Regions from separate parts of the Paeniclostridium hominis genome, predicted to be linked through region 2. Evidence: predicted binding sites of a transcription regulator. Region 2 holds the regulator's gene; the other holds the start of a gene.

Region 1 (11,551 bases), 830 kb from region 2:
ACTATATTAGAATGCTTGCTATTAATTGGAGCATATATGGTAAATTACTTTACCCAAAGTAAAATGGGAATGCTACGACATGTTATACATAAAAATTATGTTTGGGAAGAAAAATATCCTATAGCAAATATAATAAATACCACTATAATAACGTTTATTATACTGATGTTAATAGTATTAATACTTTATATGAAAAGAAGGCTAATGTTAAAAAATATAGTTACTATTATGGTTATTACTATGATTATATTTGTACTTTCTTTTGTAGGATTTATGTTAATGTATTCAGCAGAAGAAATAAGAGCATTTTATTATATGAGTTTTATAATTGGAATAACAGTTCTTATACAGATTATAAAAACATTTATTAGCGTTTTAGTATGTAAAAAATAAACTATATTAAAAAATTAAATTATACAACGAGTAGTTTTGATAATGTAAGTTCAGTTGTCAAAACTACTTTTTTATTTTATCAAGGATGATGATAGGAAAAGAAATGGGGAATTTTAGGTAATACTTAAATAAGGTACTTTCATATAATTTAAATAATATATTTTATGATATAATCGTAATGTATATTAAATTTAACATAAAATATAAGGGAGAGAAAAATATGAAAGTATTATTAGTAAATGGAAGTCCTCATTTAAAAGGATGTACTTATACAGCACTTACAGAAGTAGCTAAATCATTAGAAGAAAATGGAATAGAAACAGAAATATTTCAAGTAGGAACGAAACCAATTTGTGGATGTATAGGATGTGGTTCATGCTATAAGACTGAGAAATGCTTTATGGATGATGTAGTAAATGAATTTACAGAGAAAGCAAAAGAAGCCGATGGATTTGTATTTGGATCACCAGTTCACTATGCAGCAGCATCTGGTGCGTTAACTTCATTTTTAGATAGAGCATTTTATAGTGGAGGAAAACATCTTTCATATAAACCAGGAGCATGTATAATAAGTGCTAGAAGAGGTGGAACTACTGCAACTTTTGATCAAATAAATAAGTATTTTACAATAAATAATATGCCAGTGGTAAGTTCTCAATACTGGAATATGGTTCATGGAAGCAATCCAGATGAGGTTAGAAAAGATTTAGAAGGTATGCAAACTATGCGTGTTTTAGGTAATAATATGGCATGGTTAATGAAATGTATTGAATTAGGAAAAGCAAATGGTATAAATATACCTGAAAAAGAAGATAGATTAAGAACTAATTTTATTAGATAAAAATTAAAATAGTTCAAAAGAAGGTATTTGATGAATAATCAATACCTTTTTTATTTAGTCATAATATTTTGATTTATGTATATAGTACTAGAAAAAGGAATTAAAACTTTGCATAGTAAATTATTTTTTGATTTATGTAAATATAGTCATTATCTATATTTAATATTATAAAAATTGATAATGACTATATTTATATTGTGAAAACTGAAAAAAATATATACAATATAGATATAAAAAAGATTTATTATTTCTAATAATATCAATTCAAACTACACTTACTAAGTTAAACTATAGATAAGATAACTTAGGCATAGATTCATAAGTAAACTCGTCAAATAAGTCCATTAAGTTATAGAATATTAGTTTTATGCTATCACGGAATTTTTCATATAAGTAATTTTATTATATAAAATCTATAATAAAATTTGAAAAATTCTTTGATATAAATATAGGTTAGACTGAGTATTTAAATTAAAAAACTTAGTCATACTAGATTCAATAACGAGGGGGGAGTTTGCGATGGAAGTAATATCAAAAATTGTAGATGCTGTAAATGGTATCTTATGGGATAAAAATATCCTATTATTTTTACTTGTAGGAACAGGCATATGGTACACAATTCAATTAAAATTTATTCAAATTAGAGGTTTTGGAGAAGGATTCAGAAGAACTTTTGGAGGACTATTTAAAAAGAGTGAAAAAGCTGGTGCAGATGGAATGTCACAGTTTCAATCATTAGCTACAGCAATAGCTGCACAAGTTGGTACTGGTAACTTAGCAGGAGCAGCTACAGCAATTGCAGTTGGAGGGCCTGGAGCAATATTTTGGATGTGGGTTAGTGCCTTCTTTGGTATGGCAACAATTTATGCAGAAGCTGTAATGGCACAAAAGTATAAGCAAGTTGGCGAAGATAAAACAGTAACAGGTGGTCCAGTTTATTATATAGAAGGAGCATTTAAAGGTAAATTTGGTAAGATTTTAGCAAGTTTATTTGCAGTATTTATTATACTAGCTTTAGGATTTATGGGAAATGCAGTACAATCAAATTCTATTGCAGCTGCATTTGACACTGCATTTGGTATAAAACCAATTATAGCTGGTATTATATTAGCAGTATTATCATTTGTAGTATTTTCAGGTGGTATTAGTAGAATAGCTAAAGTTACAGAAACAATTGTACCTATCATGGCATTATTTTATATTATAGGGTCTTTAATTGTTATACTAGTTAACTTTAGAAATATTCCTTTAGCATTCCAAGAAATATTTGTAGGAGCATTTGCACCTCAGTCAATAGCAGGTGGGGTTATTGGAGCTACTATCCAAAAGGCTATGAGTAAAGGGGTTGCACGTGGATTATTTTCAAATGAAGCTGGGATGGGATCTACACCACATGCCCATGCAGTGGCAAAGGTTGATCATCCATCAGAACAAGGATTTGTTGCTATGATGGGAGTATTTATAGATACTTTTGTTATACTAAATTTAACAGCTTTAGTTATTATTACTACTCGTTCAGTAACTCCAGATGGTTCTATTATAGGTACTGCACTTACTCAAGCAGGATTTTCGTCAGTGTTTGGTAAGTTTGGAGATATATTCATAGCTATTTGTATGTTCTTCTTTGCATTTTCTACTATTATTGGATGGTATTTCTTTGGAGAGGCGAATATAAAATATCTATTTGGAGCAAAGGCTGTTAAGATATATGCAGTACTTGTATGTGTTTGTGTATTACTTGGAACGTTGGGAGAAGTATCTATTGTATGGACAATGTCAGATATGTTTAATGGTCTTATGGTTATTCCTAACTTAGTTGCATTATTAGCTCTTACTGGAACTGTTAAGGCTGTTCATAATGAGTATATTAAAAAAAATGGGGGAATAAGCTCTAAGGGTAAAAAGAAGAATCCTACAGCTTAGACGTTAAAATAGTTAGATAATAAATAAAAAGAGTAAATATAAATTTATATTTACTCTTTTTATTTATTATATTCGATAAATGATTTATTACCAGAATGATTTTACAATATATTAGCAATGGAAGAAAAACCAGAAATAAATCCATTAGTAAAATCAATTGAAGCAGGAATAAGAATACCTAATAAAAGTGAAGCAATTCCTAACTTTTGTATTGAAGTTAAATTTTTAAAATTTTTAATAAATACAAATAACACAACAATTGCTCCTAAAACACTACAAAAATCTCCTATATCATGTAAAATACTCATAATACTACCTACCTTTCTAACTATATTGTAGAACAATACAAATAAGCAACTTTGTTTAATTAGATTTAATTGATTTTACAACAAAATATTATATGTTGATAAAACTCTTTAAAATTATCTATAATATATAAACTTAGTATACTCAATAATCTACACTTGAAATTATAACATAATAGTTAGAAATTGTACGAAATCTGGACTGAAATGGTTTTATTATGGATTAAAGTATAAAAATAGTCAAAATTCAATATAAAACTTAAATTTTATTCAGGTACTATAACAACGGTACATTTTGATTTTTTAACTACATATAAAGTTACAGATCCTATTGAATCTATAAAATTTTTCTTTGTTGACTTAGTCATAACTATTAAATCAAAATTATCTTCTATTGATTTTTTTATAATTTCTTGACCTGCATCACCAAATACAGAATATGTAGTTACTTCATATCCTGATAACTTATTTTTTAAACTTTTTAACATATAATCTATTTTTTCTTGTGATTCTCTTATTTTTATATCTATAATCATTGGGTTTGTTAAATTGGTTAAACTAACATCATTAACACTCATTAAGGTTATGTTAGCCATATCTTTAGAAAATTTACTTAAAACAAAATCTAAGGACTTTTGACTTCTATCACTTCCATCAATAGGAATTAAAATTTTTTGCATATGATCACATCCTTTTATTTAAATTTTACCATACTGTGAAATCGTATTCAATGATTTTTATATAGTATTAACTTGATTTACTTAGTCAGTTTTATAATTTATATTATTACTTATATTAGAATATTAAAGAATAAAAATAAAAAAATGTTATTGACAAAATGTAAATATATGTATATATTATTAATAACAAATTATTAGCACTCTATCAAAGAGAGTGATAACAAAGATGGATTTTAAATTTTACTATTTAAAATAGTTAACATAAAACTGAATATTGGAGGTATTTTAATATGAACATAGAGAAAATGACAGTAAGAGTACAAAAAGGCTTAAATCAAGCTTATGATATAGCAGTAAAAAACAATAATCAGCAAGTAGATGTAATCCACTTATTAAGTGCACTTGTAAATCAAGAAGATGGACTTATTCCAAATATATTAGAAAAAATGAATATATCTGTAGCATCATTAAATAATAGTATAAATATAGAATTAAATAAATTACCACAAATACATGGTGAAGGAATAAGCTCACAAGGTGTAACAGCTACAAGAAAAGTAAATGAAATATTAATAAAAGCTGAAGAAATATCTAAGGAGTTTAAAGATGCATACATAAGTGTAGAACATGTTATGCTTGCAATGATGGAAATAGAAGCTAAAACTAATGTAGGAAAAATATTTAAACAATTTAATTTAAATAAAAATGACTTTTTAAATGTCTTATCAAAGGTTAGAGGAAGTCAAAGAGTTGAAACTAATGACCCAGAAGGAACATATGAAGCATTAGAAAGATATGCTACTAACTTAGTAGAATTAGCTAAAAAGAATAAATTAGATCCTGTAATAGGAAGAGATGAAGAAATAAGAAGAGTTATAAGAATTTTATCAAGAAGAACTAAAAATAACCCCGTTTTAATTGGTGAGCCTGGAGTTGGTAAAACAGCAATAGTTGAAGGATTAGCTGAAAGAATAGTCAGAGGAGATGTTCCCGAAGGATTAAAAGATAAGGTAATATTCTCACTAGATATGGGAGCTTTAATTGCAGGAGCTAAATATAGAGGAGAATTTGAAGAAAGATTAAAAGCAGTACTTAAAGAAGTTCAAGGTTCTGAAGGTAAGATAATACTATTTATAGATGAGATACACACAATAGTTGGCGCTGGAAAAACTGATGGAGCGATGGATGCAGGTAACTTAATAAAACCTATGCTAGCAAGAGGAGAACTAAACTGTATAGGTGCGACTACATTTGATGAATATAGACAATATATAGAAAAAGACAAAGCGCTTGAAAGACGTTTCCAACCAGTTATGGCAGAAGAACCTAGCGTAAGTGATACAATATCAATACTTCGTGGTCTTAAAGAAAGATTTGAAATACATCATGGTATAAGAATACACGATAGTGCAATAGTTGCAGCAGCAAAACTTTCAGATAGATATATACAAGATAGATTTTTACCAGATAAAGCAATAGACTTAATAGACGAAGCTGGAGCTATGATAAGAAGTGAAATAGATTCTCTTCCTACAGAATTAGATATTGTTAGAAGAAAGTTATTAACATTAGAAACAGAAAGAGAAGCACTACTTAAAGAAAATGATGAGAAAAGTAAACAAAGACTTGAAAACTTAGGTAAAGAATTAGCTGAGTTAAAATCTAAGAACGATGAAATGACTGCTAAGTATGAAAAAGAAAAAAGTCAAATATTAGAAATTAGAAACTTAAAAGCGAATCTTGATGAAGCTAAAGGTAATGTAGAAAAATATGAAAGAGAATATGATTTTAATAAAGCAGCAGAAGTTAAATACGGTATAATACCAAAATTAGAAGAACAAATAAAAGAACATGAAGAAAAAATTAGTGAAAGTTATGAAAATGCTTTATTAAAAGAAGAAGTTACTGAAAATGAAATATCTCAAATAGTTGCTAAATGGACAGGAATACCAGTTACTAAGCTTATAGAAGGAGAAAGAGAAAAATTATTAAAATTAGAAGATGAACTTCACAAAAGAGTAATTGGTCAAGATGAAGCAGTAACTGCTGTAAGTAATGCAGTAATTCGTGCTCGTGCAGGACTTAAAGATGAGAATAAGCCAATAGGTTCATTTATATTCTTAGGACCTACAGGAGTTGGTAAAACAGAACTTGCAAAAACTTTAGCTAACAACTTATTTGATAGTGAAGAAAATATAATAAGAATAGACATGTCTGAATATATGGAAAAACATGCAGTATCTAGACTTATAGGACCACCTCCAGGATACGTAGGATACGAAGAAGGTGGACAACTAACAGAAGCTGTTAGAAGAAATCCATATTCTGTAATATTATTTGACGAGATAGAAAAAGCACATGAAGATGTATTTAACTTATTCCTTCAAATATTAGATGATGGAAGACTTACTGATAATAAAGGTAAAACAGTAGATTTTAAAAATACTATAATAATAATGACTTCAAATATAGGTAGTTCATACTTATTAGAAGCTGGTGAGAATATAAATGATGAAGCTAAAGAGTTAGTTATGAATGAAATGAAAATAAGATTTAAGCCAGAGTTTTTAAATAGAGTTGATGATATTATAATGTTTAAACCATTAGATAAAGAGGGAATCAAGCAAATAATAGATATATTTATGAAGTCTTTAAAAAATAGATTACATGATAAAGATATAAAAATTGAAGTTACAGATAGTGCAAAAGACATAATGGTTAAAGAAGGTTACGACCCGATTTATGGAGCAAGACCATTAAAAAGATATATAAGCAATGTATTGGAGACTATGATAGCTAAAAAGTTAATAGCTGGTGATATATATAATGGATGTACTATAATAGTAGATGAGGAAAATGATAATATAAAAATATCTGTAAAGTAAGATTTAAAATAGAATATTAATTTAGTTTAAAAGTACTATCTGAATTTTAGATAGTACTTTTTTATGTTAATATATACTTATATATAAACAAAAACTAAAAAGGGGATACATAAAAAATGATTTAATGGATATTTCAGTAGTAGTAGATTATGTAAACAAATTTATTACAAAGGTTTTTTAAAACACAAAAAAACAAGTAAAGATTTTAGATTAAGAGCATCATCTATGCCAAAGTTTACACACGAGCTGTTAATAAAATGGATTTTAAAAAATAAATAAAGAAGTTTAATGAATAAAATTAAGTGTTTTAATACTATTAAATGATGGGAATTAATAAACTATACATTATAATTTAAATATATAAATTATCAAATAAAGGGGAAACAACATGGGGCACACAAATACTTTAGAAACTATAAAAGAAAAAAAAAGAATTAATATAATAGTTATACTTATAATATCGATATTCGTATTTGGAGGATATATTTTAAGACTTGTAGAACTTGCAAGTCCTAAGGCGATATTTGAATTGACAAATACCGATTTTATTAGGATATTTATCGCAATTTTATCTATGCTTGGTGTTTTAAGTTGCTTGTTATCTTATATGAGCAATAAAAAAGAAGAATTATTTATAATGTCACTTATGTACACTATGTTCTTTTTAGATATATGTATTTCAAATGCATTACATTACTTATATCCTAAATTACATGAATACTATGCAATAATAACATCTTTTATAAGAGTAACTATTGTATATATAGCAGTAAGTAATTTTAATCATTTAAAAGTTATTATTATAAATAATAAATTAAAATCATTTTTAATAATAACAATAATAACTTTAATATCTACATACATAGAGTATAATTATATACCTATATACAATTTAAGTGTAATTAAATTTTATAAGTACTACAATATATTTTTAGCTATATTATACATAATAATAGCTATTAAGTTTTTTGAAAAAAGTTTACATAAAAAAGAGTATATATACAGTGTAATTGGATCAAGTGCATTAATGTTTTCAATAAAATCTATATATGACTTTTATTATATATTAAATCCAAGTAAAGAAATAGCTTTAACATCATCTTCAACAATATTTTTAGGATTTATAATTTTTATACTTGGATTATTCATTGAACTTAGCCAAAGTATAAAAATAAATAAAATTTTAGATCAACAGCGAAGTCTATTTATAAAAATTATTGATGAAAATAAGCATAGTAATATTATAATTTGTGATGATAACTACAATATAATATATAAAAATACAAAAACTTTAAAAGATATGAAAGAAAGTAAGTATTTTAATAACTTAGAAATAAAAATAGGGAATAAATTTGATATAGAAAAAATATATAAAGGTGAATTAAATATTCATGAGATTGAATATGAAATATCAAAACTTGGATGCTATAGCAAGGATATATATATTAAAGATATAGATAAGATATTAGATATTTCAATACAGGTATTTGAAATATGTAATAAAAAATATAGAGTTTTAACAATAAAAGATGTATCAGAAAAATATGAATTAGAAAAAGCTTTATTAGAATATGAAAAAATTAAACAAGAGGATATAATAAAAAATGAATTTTTCTCAAATATAAGTCATGAATTAAAAACGCCTTTAAATATAATATATTCAGCTAATCAATTATTAGGTGTTAGTGTACAAAAAAGTAATTTTAAAGAGATATATATAAAATATAAAGATTGTTTAGATATAAATTGCAAGAGAATGCTTAGATTAATAGACAATATAGTTGATATTACAAAACTTGATGTAGGATTTAAATATCCAGAATTTGATAATTATGATGTAGTAAAAATTGTTGAAGATATGACCTTATCTGTTGCAAGCTATGCAAATATAAAAGGTATTGAGGTTTTATTTGATACAGATGTAGAAGAACTTGATATCAAGTGTGATCCAGATATGTTAGAGCGAATAGTCTTAAATTTACTTTCTAATGCTATAAAATTTAGCGAAGAAGGAGGAAGTATTTTAGTTGAAATATTTAGCGATGAAACTTGGGTTGGTATAAAAGTAAAAGATGATGGAATAGGAATTCCACTTAATATTCAAGATAAAATATTTGATAGATTTGTGCAAGGGGACAAGTCTATGAGAAGAAAAAAAGAAGGTAGTGGAATAGGCCTTAGTTTAGTTAAGTCACTTGTAGAATTGATGGATGGAAAAATATATTTACAAAGTGATGGTAAAAATGGTACAGAGTTTACTGTTTTACTTCCTAACAAATTGGTTGAAGAAGAAGATAAAAAAGTGCATAAAGATTATCATGTTGATTTACAAAGAATACAATTAGAACTTTCAGACATATATGAGTTGTATAAAGATGAATATGATAAATAAATTATTTATAAAATCTATAGTTGAGACTTCAGCTATAGATTTTATCTATTTTACACTATAATAAATTTAACATATAATGAATTCAAGAAAATTTGGAAAAATTTGCTTGACTATTTGATATAAAGGGAGATAGAGATGGAACTAAAATTAGACATATACGATAGTTCATTTAAACACATAAAAAATATTGAAAACAATTTATACGAAACGACAACACAACTATGTGTAGCGAGAGAAGAAGCTTTTGCATTTCAAGTTATGTTAAAAAGTGATGAAAAATTCTTTTGTCAATTAGGAAATATAAACGATATTCATTATCTAGGTCTTAATAATAAAATAAGAATAGATATAGAACTAGAAGAAAGTTTAAAAAACAACTTTAAAATGTCTTTTTTGGGATATATACAAAATGATATTAAAGAATATATAGGCGATCAAATATTAAATCAAAACTATATGTATATAGAAGAAGATCAAATGATATGGATAGATGGTAAAATACCTAAAGATTTTAACAAAGACTATATACAAGTAAAGGTAAAAGCTTACTATACAAGTGGATATGAAACAGAAACTTTATTAAAAGAAGAAATTGTAAAAATAGAAGTATTAAACCACATAGTAAAACCAGTAAAAGAAAGTGAGTTTTTCTTAGATTTATGGCAACATCCATGTAACTGGGCTCGTTACTATGAAGTACCGTACTATAGTGAACAACATTTTACTATATTAGATAACTTCTTAGAAAAAATGTCAGACTTAGGACAAAAAGTAGTAGACTTAATAGTAACTGATTACCCATGGGCAGGGCAAAGATGTTATGAAGTACATGAGAATGCGAACAATTTATTTGAAATGAACATAGTTAAAGTATTAAAAAAAGATGGAGAAGTACTATGTGATTTTTCAAATTTAGATAAATATATAGATTTATGCTTTAAGCATAAAATAAATAAAGAAATAAATTTATTTGGACTTGTAGGAAACTGGGATGCTTTTAAATTTGGAAGTCCGCTAGAGGATTACAAAGATGCTATAAGAATCAACTATTATGATGAAGATAGAAAAGTTTTTGATTATATAAAAGATAAAACTGATTTTGCTAAATATTTAAATTTGCTATTTAGTCACTTAGAATCTAGAGGTTTACTAGATATAACCAAAATCATAGTAGATGAGCCAGACAACATAGAAGTATTTAATGAAAATGTAGATTTTATAAAGAAAAGTTCAGGAAATAAAGATATAAAATATAAATGTGCAATACATCACCAAGAGTTTTTTGAAAAGTGTGAGATAAACATAGAAAACTTATCTTTAAATACTTGTGAGCTTATAAATAACATAAATAAGTTAGATGAAATTAAAAAGAAATTAGAAGATAGAGGCGGATATTTTACTTGGTATTCTTGTTGTTTTCCTGATAAGTTAAATGTATTTTTAGATTCACCATTGATAGAATCAAGACTTAAAGGATGGTTTACATATTATTTTAATTTAGATGGTTTTTTAAGATGGGCTTATGGTGTTTGGCCAGAAGATCTATTTAAAAATGCCAGTTATAAAAAAGAAAAATGGAAAGCTGGAGATATGTTTTTAGTTTATCCAGGCAAAGATATGAAGCCTATGGATTCTGTAAGATGCAGAAACTTATTATTTGGAATACAAGACTTTGAAATACTTAAAAGTATGGAAGCTAAATTAGGTAAAGAAGTTATAAATAAAGAAATAGAAAGATTATTAGGAAAAAAATCTAAAATGAAGTTTTTAGGTGAAAGAGATATAAAAATGAACTACTCTATAAGCCATGGAGAGTATATGACTTTAAGAAAAAATCTAATTAATAGAGTTAATCCAAGAAGTGCAAAGCCAGAAGAGTTTGAAAGTGTTATAAATCTTATAAATAAAGTCTTTAGAGACTTAAGAGGACATAAACCAACTATGCAACAAGAGTTTCCTTTACTACTAAATAAAAATAATGTAGACAACATGATAGTAATTTCAAAAGACGATAAGATTGTTTCAGATGTAAATTATCTTATACAAGATGTAACTATTCAAGGAAATGACATAAAAGTTGCAGCAATAGGAGCTGTATGTACAGATCCAGATTATGAAGGAAATAGATATTC
Region 2 (11,551 bases):
TTTATATTATAACATAGGTATCTTTTTAAATAAAAAGAAGTGCTAACTTTAGTCAGCACTTTTTAATAATAATTATTATCTCTAACTTCTACATGCATAACTTTATCTAAATCTGTACCTACACAACACATTTTTATAAATCCGCATCCAGGTCTTTCCCCTACAAAAGTGGTACAAAAACATCCATCTCCAAAACTAATAGCAGGGCTAAATCCAATATTACCTAATCTATGATCCGATAATTCAAATTCAACAATAGGGTTTTTGATAGGTTTTCCATCACAATCTATCAAAACTCCAAGTATAATTTGTTTACATCCACAAGCTACATCTATTTTATATGGAAACATAAACTTCAAATGAACATGCTTAGGCCCTGGTGGCTTACAATCAGATTGTTTCTTTTTATGTTTATGCTTATGTTTCTTGCCTCTACAGTTGTCATCTTCTACGAATTCTTCACCACATAAATCTATTTTTTCTAGTATAAATTTATGTAGCTCTTCTTCATTAGTAATATGTTTATCATCTATAATGAAGTTTAAATTACTCATAATACTTCCCACCTTATAATATTTTATAGTAGTATATATTATGTCTATGTTATTAAAGTTGTTCTTAATAAAACAAAAAGGTAGTAATCTTAACCTAAGATTACTACCTTTTTTCCTGTTATCCAACCTTTTTTAAACTTTGAACTTCATCTTTTAACCAATTCTTACCTTCTACCAATCTTGCTACTAACATAGAACTTACTGTATTTCCTGTAGTATTAAGTACTGTATTTGGTATATCAGTTATTGTAGTTATTACTGTTAATAAAGGTATCGCTTCAACAGGGAATCCGAAAATGCTTACCACGAGCATCTCACCTATAAGTCAGCCGCCTGCTACTGGAGCCATAAATACTCCAACTACAAGAACTGTCACTAATAAACTTAATAGTGTTTCTGGGTTACCCATATTTCCACCCATTATTCCAGTTAAGAATGCAACCTTAACTATAACAGCTAATACAGATCCATCTTTATGTATGTTAATACCAAGAGGTATAACTGTTTCAGCTATATCATCTGGCACCCCTATTTTTTTACTTGCTTCTAAGTTAGAAGGTATACAAGCAGAACTTGAAGATGTTGCAAGTGCCGTTGCTATTGGACTTATTGAATTTTTATAAAAACTCTTAACTCCTTTTTTACCCCCTGATAAATATGCATATAATGTATAGCATATAACAAAGTATAATACTGCTATTACAGAATAAGTAATAAACACCCTTATATATCCTGTAATTATTTCTTGTCCTAGTTCACCTATAATAGATGCCGTATAGCATCCTAATCCTATAGGTCCTAGTTTCATTATTATGTTAACTATATTTAAAACTACATTAGTTCCTTCATTTAGTATTTTTCTTATACTATCTGCTTTTTCCCCTAAAACTGAAACTGAAGTTCCTACTAATACTGCAAATATTACAAGTTGAAGTAAGTTGCTACTTGAGAATAATTCACTAAAATCAGAAACTGTAATTGAATTTACAACCTGATTTAACAAACTTCCTTTTGATGCTAGCTTCTCCTGGTCTGGTGCTACCATCATTTCCTTTACTGAACTTATATCAATTCCTTTTGCTGGATCAAATATTATAGACCCCACAATTCCTACTACCGCCATAACTAGCGTAGTTAATGTAAATACTACTACTACATTTTTCATGATCTTACCAAATCTATTCATACTCTTTACGTTTGCAACCCCAGATGCAACGCTAAAGAATACAAGTGGTACTACGATCATCATAATTAAATTGATGAATAAATCTCCAAATGGTTTAATAACTGTTGCCTTTGGCCCTAATACTAATCCAATTATAGCACCCAATATGGTACATCCTAGTAAAATAAATGAAGACTTATACGTTTTAAAAAATTCCCTCATTCCTAAAACCCTTTCCTAGATGTTTTAATTTTCTTGTGGCCACGAAATACATTGTATTTAAATTTTTTATCATCGTCAATAAATTTTATTAAGTATAGTTTTTTATAATATTTAAATATTTTATTATAGTTTTTTTCTATATTTTCTAGTTAATGACAATTTTCATAAAATTCATTTTGTTAAAATTTTATTATTTAGTATTTCTTATGGCTTAAATATCAGTAAATAACCCCGGTTTTTAGGTAAAAATAAAAACTCCTAGATAATCTAGGAGTTTTTATCTATTTATTTTCCTTTAAAGAAATCTTCTATTTTTTGCCCAAAAGTTTTCTTTTTTTCGTGAACTTCATCACCACAAGACTCAGCAAATTGTTTTAATATATCTTTTTGCTTTTCATTTAATTTCTTAGGAACTTCAACTACTACTTTAACATATTGATCTCCTCTAGAGTTTCCTCTCATTTTTGGTATACCTTTTTCTCTTAATCTAAATACAGTTCCTGTTTGAGTTCCTGATGGTACAGTATACATTACCTTTCCATCTAATGTAGGTACTTCTATTTCATCTCCAAGTGCAGCTTGGACAAATGTTATAGGTAATTCAAAGTAAACATCATATCCATCTCTAGTAAATAATTGATGTGATTTTACATTAACTACAATGTATAAGTCTCCTCTTGGTCCACCTTTAGAACCTAAGTCACCTTGACCACTTAATTTTATTATTTGTCCATCATCTATACCTGCTGGTATATCTACTTCTATAGTTTTAGTTTTTCTAACTTTACCAGAGCCTGAACACTTAGGACATGGAGATTCTAAAATTTCCCCTTCTCCGTTACATGTAGAACATGTTCTTGTACTCATTATATTACCAAATGGAGTTCTTTGAGCAGTTCTAACTTCTCCTGTACCATTACATGTAGGACAAGTTTTTTTGCCAGTTCCATTTTTAGATCCACTTCCGTGACACTCACTACATTCTTCTGTTCTGTTTATTTTTACAGATTTTTTAACTCCAAATGCAGCTTCTTCAAATGTTATAGTAACAGATTGTTTTATATCAGCTCCACGCTCAGGACCTTTTCTTCTAGGTCTTCCTCCGCCGAAGCCTCCACCAAACATGTCACCGAATATATCTCCAAATATATCTTCGAATCCTCCAGCTCCTCCGCCGAAGCCTCCAAATCCTCCTTGGCCACCAAATCCTCCGTTTACACCTTCGTGTCCAAATTGGTCATAGTTAGCTCTTTTTGTTTCATCTGATAATACTTCATATGCTTCATTTATTTCTTTAAACTTTGCTTCTGCTTCTTTATCATCCGGGTTTCTATCTGGATGATACTTCATCGCAAGTTTTCTGTATGCTTTTTTTAACGCCTGTGCATCAGCGCCTTTATCAACGCCTAACACCTCATAATAGTCTCTTTTAGCCACTCTTGCCACCACCTTTAATTACAGAACAATAGCTTGTAGACGTCTACAAGCTATTATTAATTTTATATATTTATTATATACAAGTAACTCTGTTTTTTAAATACTATTTTTGATCATCTACTTCTCTAAAATCAGCATCTACTACATTGTCATCTTGTTTAGTTTCTTCTTGAGCTCCACCTTGAGCTTGCTCTTGTTGAGCTTGTTGATACATTTGCTCAGCTATTTTGTGGAATTTGTTGTTTAATTCTTCTAAAGCTTTGTTTAATTCTTCAGCTGTAACATCTTCTTTAGCTTTTAATTCTTTTAATTTAGCTATTTCAGCTTCAACTTCAGATTTAGCAGCAGCATCTACTTTATCTCCAGCTTCATTTAAAGTTTTTTCCATTTGATATATAGTAGCTTCAGTTTGGTTTACAGCTTCTATTTTTTCTTTCTTTTGTTTGTCAGCTTCAGCGTTCATTTCAGCTTCTTTAACTTTTTGTTGTATTTCTTCTTCACTTAAGTTAGTTCCTGAAGTTATAGTAACTTTTTGTTCTTTTCCAGTTCCTAAATCTTTAGCTGTAACGTGAACTATACCGTTAGCATCTATATCAAATGTAACTTCTATTTGAGGTATTCCTCTTGGAGCTGGTGGTATATCAGTTAATTGGAATCTACCTAAAGTAGTGTTGTCATAAGACATACTTCTTTCACCTTGAAGTACATGTATATCAACAGCAGTTTGGTTATCTGCAGCAGTTGAGAATACTTGTGATTTCTTAGTTGGTATAGTAGTATTTCTTTCTATTATCTTAGTCATTACATTACCCATAGTTTCGATACCTAATGATAATGGAGTAACATCAAGAAGTAATAAGTCTTTAACATCTCCAGCTAAAACTCCACCTTGTATAGCAGCACCTGCAGCAACACATTCATCTGGGTTTATACCTTTATGAGGTTCTTTTCCTATGAATTTCTTAACAGCTTCTTGAACAGCTGGTATTCTTGTAGAACCACCAACTAATAATACATCATCTATATCAGAAGTTGAAAGTCCAGCATCTTGTAATGCTCTTCTTGTTGGTTCCATAGTTTTTTCTACTAAGTGAGCAGTTAATTCATCAAATTTAGCTCTTGATAAATCTATGTTAAGGTGTTTTGGTCCTTCAGCAGTAGCAGTTATAAACGGTAAGTTTATGTTAGTACTCATTGTTGAAGATAACTCTTTTTTAGCTTTCTCAGCAGCTTCTTTTAATCTTTGAAGAGCCATTTTGTCGTTTCTTAAATCTACACCTTCAGCTTTTTTGAATTCTTCAGCTAAGTAATCTATTATAACTTGGTCAAAGTCATCTCCACCTAATCTGTTGTTACCAGCAGTAGCTAAAACTTCGAATGTTCCATCTCCGATTTCTAGAACAGATACGTCAAATGTACCTCCACCTAAGTCAAATACTAATATTTTCTTTTCTTGATCTAATTTATCCATACCGTAAGCAAGTGCAGCAGCAGTTGGCTCGTTTATTATTCTCTTAACATCAAGTCCTGCTATTCTACCTGCATCTTTAGTTGCTTGTCTTTGAGCATCTGTAAAGTATGCTGGAACTGTTATAACAGCTTCAGTTACAGGTTGCCCTAAGTAGCTTTCAGCATCAGCTTTTAATTTTTGTAATGTTATAGCTGATATTTCTTGTGGACTATAATCTTTTCCATCTATATTAACTTTATAATCAGTTCCCATGTGAGTTTTTATTGATATTATTGTTCTATCAGCATTAGTAACTGCTTGTCTTTTTGCAGGTTCTCCTACTATTCTTTCACCATCTTTAGTGAATGCAACTACTGACGGAGTAGTTCTCATTCCTTCTGAGTTTGGTATTATTTGAGGTTCTCCACCTTCTAAAACTGCAACACAAGAGTTTGTTGTTCCTAAGTCAATTCCTATTATTTTTCCCATTTTAATATCCTCCTTGAATTCTTCTATATAATATTGATATTAATTCAATCTTAATTGTTTATTTATTAGCAAGATACTTTAACCATTGCAGGTCTTAGTACTTTTGTATTTAATTTATACCCTTTTTGTAAAACCATAACCACTTTATTAGCTTCAGTGCCTTCTACGGGTTCTTGCATAACTGCTAAGTGTAGGTTTGGATCAAATTCTTGACCTTCAGCTTCTATTTCTTCTAGTCCGAATTTTTCAAATGTAGCTTTTAATTGTTTTTGAACCATGTCAATTCCCTTATACATGCTATCTTCTTTATCAGTACAAGCATCCATAGCTCTTTCCATATTATCCATAACTGGTATTAACTCATTTAAGATTTTTTCATTAGCAAATATGCCCATAGTTTCTTTCTCTTGTTGAGTTCTTCTTCTATAGTTAGCATATTCAGCTTGAAGTCTTTGAAGAGTATCAGTTAATTCTTCTACCTTTTTGTCTTTTTCATCAGCTTCCGAAGTTTCTTTAGCTTCTGTAGCTTCTTCTATTGCTTCTTCAATAGTTTCTTCAACTTCCTCTGAAGCATTTTCCTTTACTTCTTCTTGTAATTCTTCTTGCATATCTTTTTCCAAAACTTACACCCCTAACTATTTTTTGTTTAGTAGTAGTCCCATATAATTAAGTATTGAGTATACTTTTGCATAATCCATTCTAGTTGGACCAATCAAACTAATCTTTCCTACTACATTTTTATCTATATTGTAAGTTGCAGTTATAATACTACAATCTTGAGCTACCTTACATTCATTATCGCTTCCGATAATTATATTTAGATTTTCTTTTTGAATTCCTCTTGATTTTAACATACTAGATATATTTTCTTTTTCTTCTAGCATAGTTAAAAATGTTTTTGCTCTAACTACATCACTAAACTCTGGGAAATTAAATATATTAGTTGCTCCACTTAAAGAAATTGATGTATCATTTTCTTCAAAACCAAAGTTTAATGAATCTATAAGCTTATCTATAACTAAAGAGTTTTCTGTAATCTCGTATTTTATGTAGTTTAAAAACTCGTCGTCTATCTCAGTTATATTTTTACCTGAAAGCTTTCTAGTAAGATTATCAGAAATTAAATTAAGCTTAGCTTGATCAATAGGCACATTAGTTGAAAGATTTGTATTTTTAATTTCGCCTTTTTCAGTAACTACTATTAAAACTATACTTTTTTCATCTAATCCAACTAACTGTATATGTTTTATATTTTGTAAACTTGATACATTTTTAGTAACAGCTATAGTTGTATAATTAGTTAACTTTGATATCAACTTAGATGTTTCATGTATTAAATCATTCATATAGTTTATATTTTTATTTATTGATTCTTTTATTAATTTTTTTTCAACATTATCTAATTCATGTTCTTTCATAAGAGAATCAACATAAAGCTTATATCCTTTTTCTGAAGGAATTCTCCCTGAGGAGGTATGAGGTTGAATTAAATATCCTAATTCTTCTAAGTCAGCCATTTCATTTCTTATAGTGGCTGCGCTTATTCCTAACTCATACTTTTTAGAAAGAGTTCTAGATCCTACAGCTTCTGCAGTTTCTATATAATCTTTAACTATAGCTTTAAGGATATTTAGTTTTCTTTCATTTAGTTCCACCATAATCCTAAGCCTCCTCTTTTGTTAGCACTCATTTAGTTGGAGTGCTAAAAGATTATATATATTTTATAACACTTTAAATTTTCTTTGTCAACAGTTTTTAATTAATTTATAAATTCTATAAATACACTGTTTGAAATTTCTCTTCCTTTTTGAGTCAAAGACAAATTAAATTTGTCTAATTTTATAAGTTCACGCTCTAATAATTTGTCTAAAACATCTTTATATAATTCATAAAAATCAATCTTAAATCTTTCCTTAAATACTTCTAGATTTATACCTTTATTCATTCTAAGCCCCATGAAAATAAATTCTTCTATTTTATCTTTCTCACTTAATTTATTTTCTTCACTTATAGGTTTTATATTTTGATTAATTTTATTATTATATTCATTTAAATCTTCTATATTAGAGTATCTTACGTCATTTATATACCCTGAAGCTCCAGGTCCTAACCCTAAATAGTTGTCACATGTCCAATATATTACATTATGCTTACACTCTTTTCCTTTTTTTGCATAATTAGATATTTCATATTGATTGTATCCATGCTTTTTTAATGTATTTATAGTATATTCATACATATCTATATCTGTATCCTCATCTAAAAGGTTAAATTCATTATTTTCATACATATCATAAAGTTTAGTTCCTTCTTCTAATATAAGAGAATATGCTGATATATGTGATGGATTTAACTTTATAATTTTATCTAATGTTTCTTTCCATTCATATTCTTTTTGATTTGGAAGAGCATACATTAAATCTACATTTATATTAGTTAATCCTACATCTATAGCATCATAATAGTTTTTCTCAAATTCCTCATATGTATGTATTCTTCCTATAGATTTTAAATGATAATTTTGAGTAGCTTGAAGACCTATACTTAATCTATTTATCCCCATTTCTTTCATAGCTTTTAATTTTTCTTTATTTATAGTTCCTGGATTGCATTCAACAGTTATTTCTGCATCTTTTTTTATATTAAAATTCTCAAACATATAATTAACAAGTTTTCTTAATTCATCAATTTTTAATATACTTGGAGTTCCCCCTCCAAAAAATACAGTATCAAAGTACTTGTCCTTAAATTCCTCTTTATAAAATTTCATCTCTTTTTCTATATTTATTAAATAATCTTCTTTTTCATTACTTTTAATTTTATATGAATTAAAATCACAATAATAACATTTTTGTGCACAAAATGGCACATGTATATATAGTCCTAACATAATATCTCCTTTATTAAATATAATTATATATATTATACATCATTATATAAAGTATTCTAATCTTATAAACATATAATACTTTTTTATATAATAAAAAAAGAGATAGTATTAATACTATCTCTTTATATGTAATTAATTATTAGTTTTTCTTTTTCATTATTGAATATACAGGTAATCCTATAGCTGTAACTATTAATCCACCTGCTGCTATTAAAGTATTGTTCATTAATTGGTTAACTATAACGAATAATCCTCCTGCTATAGCTATTAATGGTATTATTGGGTATAAAGGTACTTTGTAAGGTCTTTCTAAGTTTGGTTGATCTTTTCTTAACTTCATTACACCTATAAAAGTTAATACATAAAATACCCATATTATAAATATTGTTAAGTCAGTTAATAAGTTGAACTGTCCAGATAAAGCATATAAACAAGCAAGTATTGCCATTAAGAAAGTAGCATTTGCTGGAACTCCACCTTTATTTAACTTAGATAAAGATTTGCTTCCTGGTAATGTACCTTCGCAAGCTAAAGCATAAGATATTCTAGGTCCAGTTAATAAGTATCCATTTAGTCCACCAAATACTGATATTAATATACCAGCAGTAACTAACTTACCACCTATTGGTCCAAACATCTTTTCTGCAACTAAAGCTGCAGGAGCACTAACTTGTGCCATTTCATTAGCTGGTACAACCCATAAGTATGCTAAGTTTATTATTACATAAACTGCCATAACTATTGATAATCCACCAACTATAGCTTTAGGTAAATCTTTACCTGGATTTTTCATTTCTCCAGCTATAGCTCCAACGTTTATCCATCCATCATATGCAAATAACGCTGCTATTAATACTTGTCCTAAAACAGTTCCTACTGATAAGTTTTGTGCTACTAATGGAGTAGTTATTGAGTTATCACCAGATCCATTTATAAATCCAAATATCATTATAACACCTAATGGTATTAACTTACATATAGTGGCAACAGTTTGTATTGTTCCACCTAATTTTGAACCTACTGTATTTAATACAGCTAAAAATAATATAATTCCTAATGCTATTGGTAAAACAACTGACATGTTGTTTTCATTTTGTCCTATTATAGTTGCTGCTTGTTGAGCAAATATTACACCTAGTGCCGCAGCTGTTGCTGGGAAGAATAATACCGTTTGCATCCACCCTGTTAAAAATCCTAATCTTTCTCCATATATCTCTTGGATATAAATCATCATCCCACCAGTTTTTGGTATTGCTGCTGAAACCTCTGCCGCTGTAAGTCCTGCTGCGATAGTTATGAAACCAGCAATAACCCATGCTAACATACCTAATCCTGGAGCTCCACCTGTTGCTTGATATATAGCTTGAGGTTTAAAGAATACACCTGCACCTATAACCATACCTACAACTGTAGAAAGCGCTGCTGAAAGACCTAAAGTTTTTTGAAGTCCTTTGTTACTCATCGTTTTCCTCCTTATATTTTGATTTATTAAAATGTCCAATTTGAATATTACTACATTTCATTATAAATAACAATAGATTTCGACACTTTTATTTATTTTTTTGTCTATTATTTACAATTACTCCTTATTTAATTATTTATGATAACATTTCTCTAATTATTTATTAAATTTTCATTCTGTTTTGTATAAATATTTTTAATTTTTAAGCTTGTGTGTAACTTCAAATCTGTAAATAATAAAATTTATCAATTTAAATTTAATACAATAAAAAAAGATGCTTATTTAAGCATCTTTTTTTATTAACTATCTAATTTTAATACAGACATAAATGCCTTTTGAGGAACTTCAACAGATCCTATTTGTCTCATACGTTTCTTACCTTCTTTTTGTTTTTCAAGAAGTTTCTTCTTACGAGATATATCTCCACCGTAACACTTAGCAAGTACGTCTTTTCTAAGTGCACTTATAGTTTCTCTAGCAACTACCTTATTACCAACTGCTGCTTGTATAGGTACAGCAAATTGATGTCTTGGTATCTCACCTTTTAATTTTTCACACATAGCCTTACCTCTTGGATAAGCTCTACTTTCATGAACTATAAAGCTAAGTGCATCAACTTGTTCTTTATTTATCAATATATCTAGTTTTACAAGCTTAGAAGGAACATATCCTTTTAACTCATAATCTAATGATCCATATCCTCTTGTTCTAGACTTTAGGGCATCAAAGAAATCATAAACAACCTCATTAAGTGGAAGGTCATAGTGAAGCATAACTCTCTTTTCATCTATATATTCCATATTTATCATGTCCCCACGTCTTTCTTGACAAAGTTCCATGACAGTACCGACATAATCTTTAGGAACTATTATATCACCTTTTACCATAGGCTCTTCTATCATATCTATTTCATCACGTTCTGGTAAGTTAGCAGGGTTTTGTACCATAACTACTTCTCCGTCAGTTTTTGTTACTCTGTATATAACAGATGGAGCTGTAGTTATTATGTTTAGGTCGAATTCTCTTTCTAATCTTTCTTGGATTATTTCCATATGTAATAATCCTAAGAATCCACATCTAAATCCAAATCCAAGTGCTGCTGAACTTTCAGCTTCAAACTCAAGAGCTGCATCGTTAACTTGAAGTTTTTCTAAAGCATCTCTTACGTTTTCGTACTTTTCACCTTCACCTGGATATATACCACAATAAACCATTGGAGTAGCTTTTTTGTATCCTGGCATCGGTTCATCAGTTGGGTTGTTAGCATCAGTTATTGTATCACCAACACTACAACTTCTTATATCTTTTATACTAGCTGCAATATAACCAACATCTCCAGCACTTAACTCATCTAATTCTCTTTGTCCTGGAGCCATAACACCAACTTCAGTTACTTCAAACTTTTTGTTAGTGTTCATCATCTTTATAGTCATGCCTTTTTTAACAGTACCTTCATATACTCTAACATAAGCTACAACACCTTTGTATGCATCATAGTATGAGTCAAATATTAAAGCTTTTAAAGGCGCATCTTTATCTCCTGTTGGAGCTGGTACATTATTTACTATATCTTCTAGTACATCTTCTATATTTAAACCACTTTTAGCTGATATAAGTGGAGCTTCACTTGCATCAAGTCCTATTATATCTTCTATTTCTGCTTTTATTTCATCCGGTCTTGCACTTGGTAAATCTATCTTATTTATAACTGGTAATATTTCTAAGTCTTGATCTAGTGCTAAGTAAACATTAGCTAAAGTTTGAGCTTCAACACCTTGTGCTGCATCAACTACAAGTAATGCTCCCTCACAAGCTGCCAAACTTCTTGAAACCTCATAGTTAAAGTCTACGTGACCTGGAGTATCTATTAAATTTAAGAAAT

Evidence for each region. The regulator HrcA, encoded in region 2, represses chaperone genes, less so after heat shock. The targets are predictions, from matches to a motif close to TTAGCACTCNNNNNNNNNGAGTGCTAA.
Region 1: the regulator HrcA is predicted to act here: its motif matches at 4,337-4,363, upstream of clpB (ATP-dependent chaperone ClpB).

The regions. Positions count from the first base shown of each region.
Region 1 covers NZ_JACRWD010000001.1:951,591-963,141, forward strand. Annotated here, with positions in the region: gene H8891_RS04495 (hypothetical protein) at 1-393, shown strand, start outside; gene H8891_RS04500 (flavodoxin family protein) at 614-1,234, shown strand; gene H8891_RS04505 (alanine/glycine:cation symporter family protein) at 1,754-3,157, shown strand; gene H8891_RS04510 (hypothetical protein) at 3,259-3,465, opposite strand; gene H8891_RS04515 (universal stress protein) at 3,729-4,142, opposite strand; gene clpB (ATP-dependent chaperone ClpB) at 4,433-7,027, shown strand; gene H8891_RS04525 (sensor histidine kinase) at 7,416-9,419, shown strand; gene H8891_RS04530 (GNAT family N-acetyltransferase) at 9,555-11,551, shown strand, end outside.
Region 2 covers NZ_JACRWD010000001.1:123,338-134,888, reverse strand. Annotated here, with positions in the region: gene H8891_RS00625 (hypothetical protein) at 63-554, opposite strand; partial or broken gene H8891_RS00615 (dicarboxylate/amino acid:cation symporter) at 673-1,941, opposite strand; gene dnaJ (molecular chaperone DnaJ) at 2,227-3,378, opposite strand; gene dnaK (molecular chaperone DnaK) at 3,482-5,317, opposite strand; gene grpE (nucleotide exchange factor GrpE) at 5,383-5,937, opposite strand; gene hrcA (heat-inducible transcriptional repressor HrcA) at 5,953-6,972, opposite strand; gene hemW (radical SAM family heme chaperone HemW) at 7,077-8,207, opposite strand; gene H8891_RS00585 (APC family permease) at 8,347-9,669, opposite strand; gene lepA (translation elongation factor 4) at 9,969-11,551, opposite strand, start outside.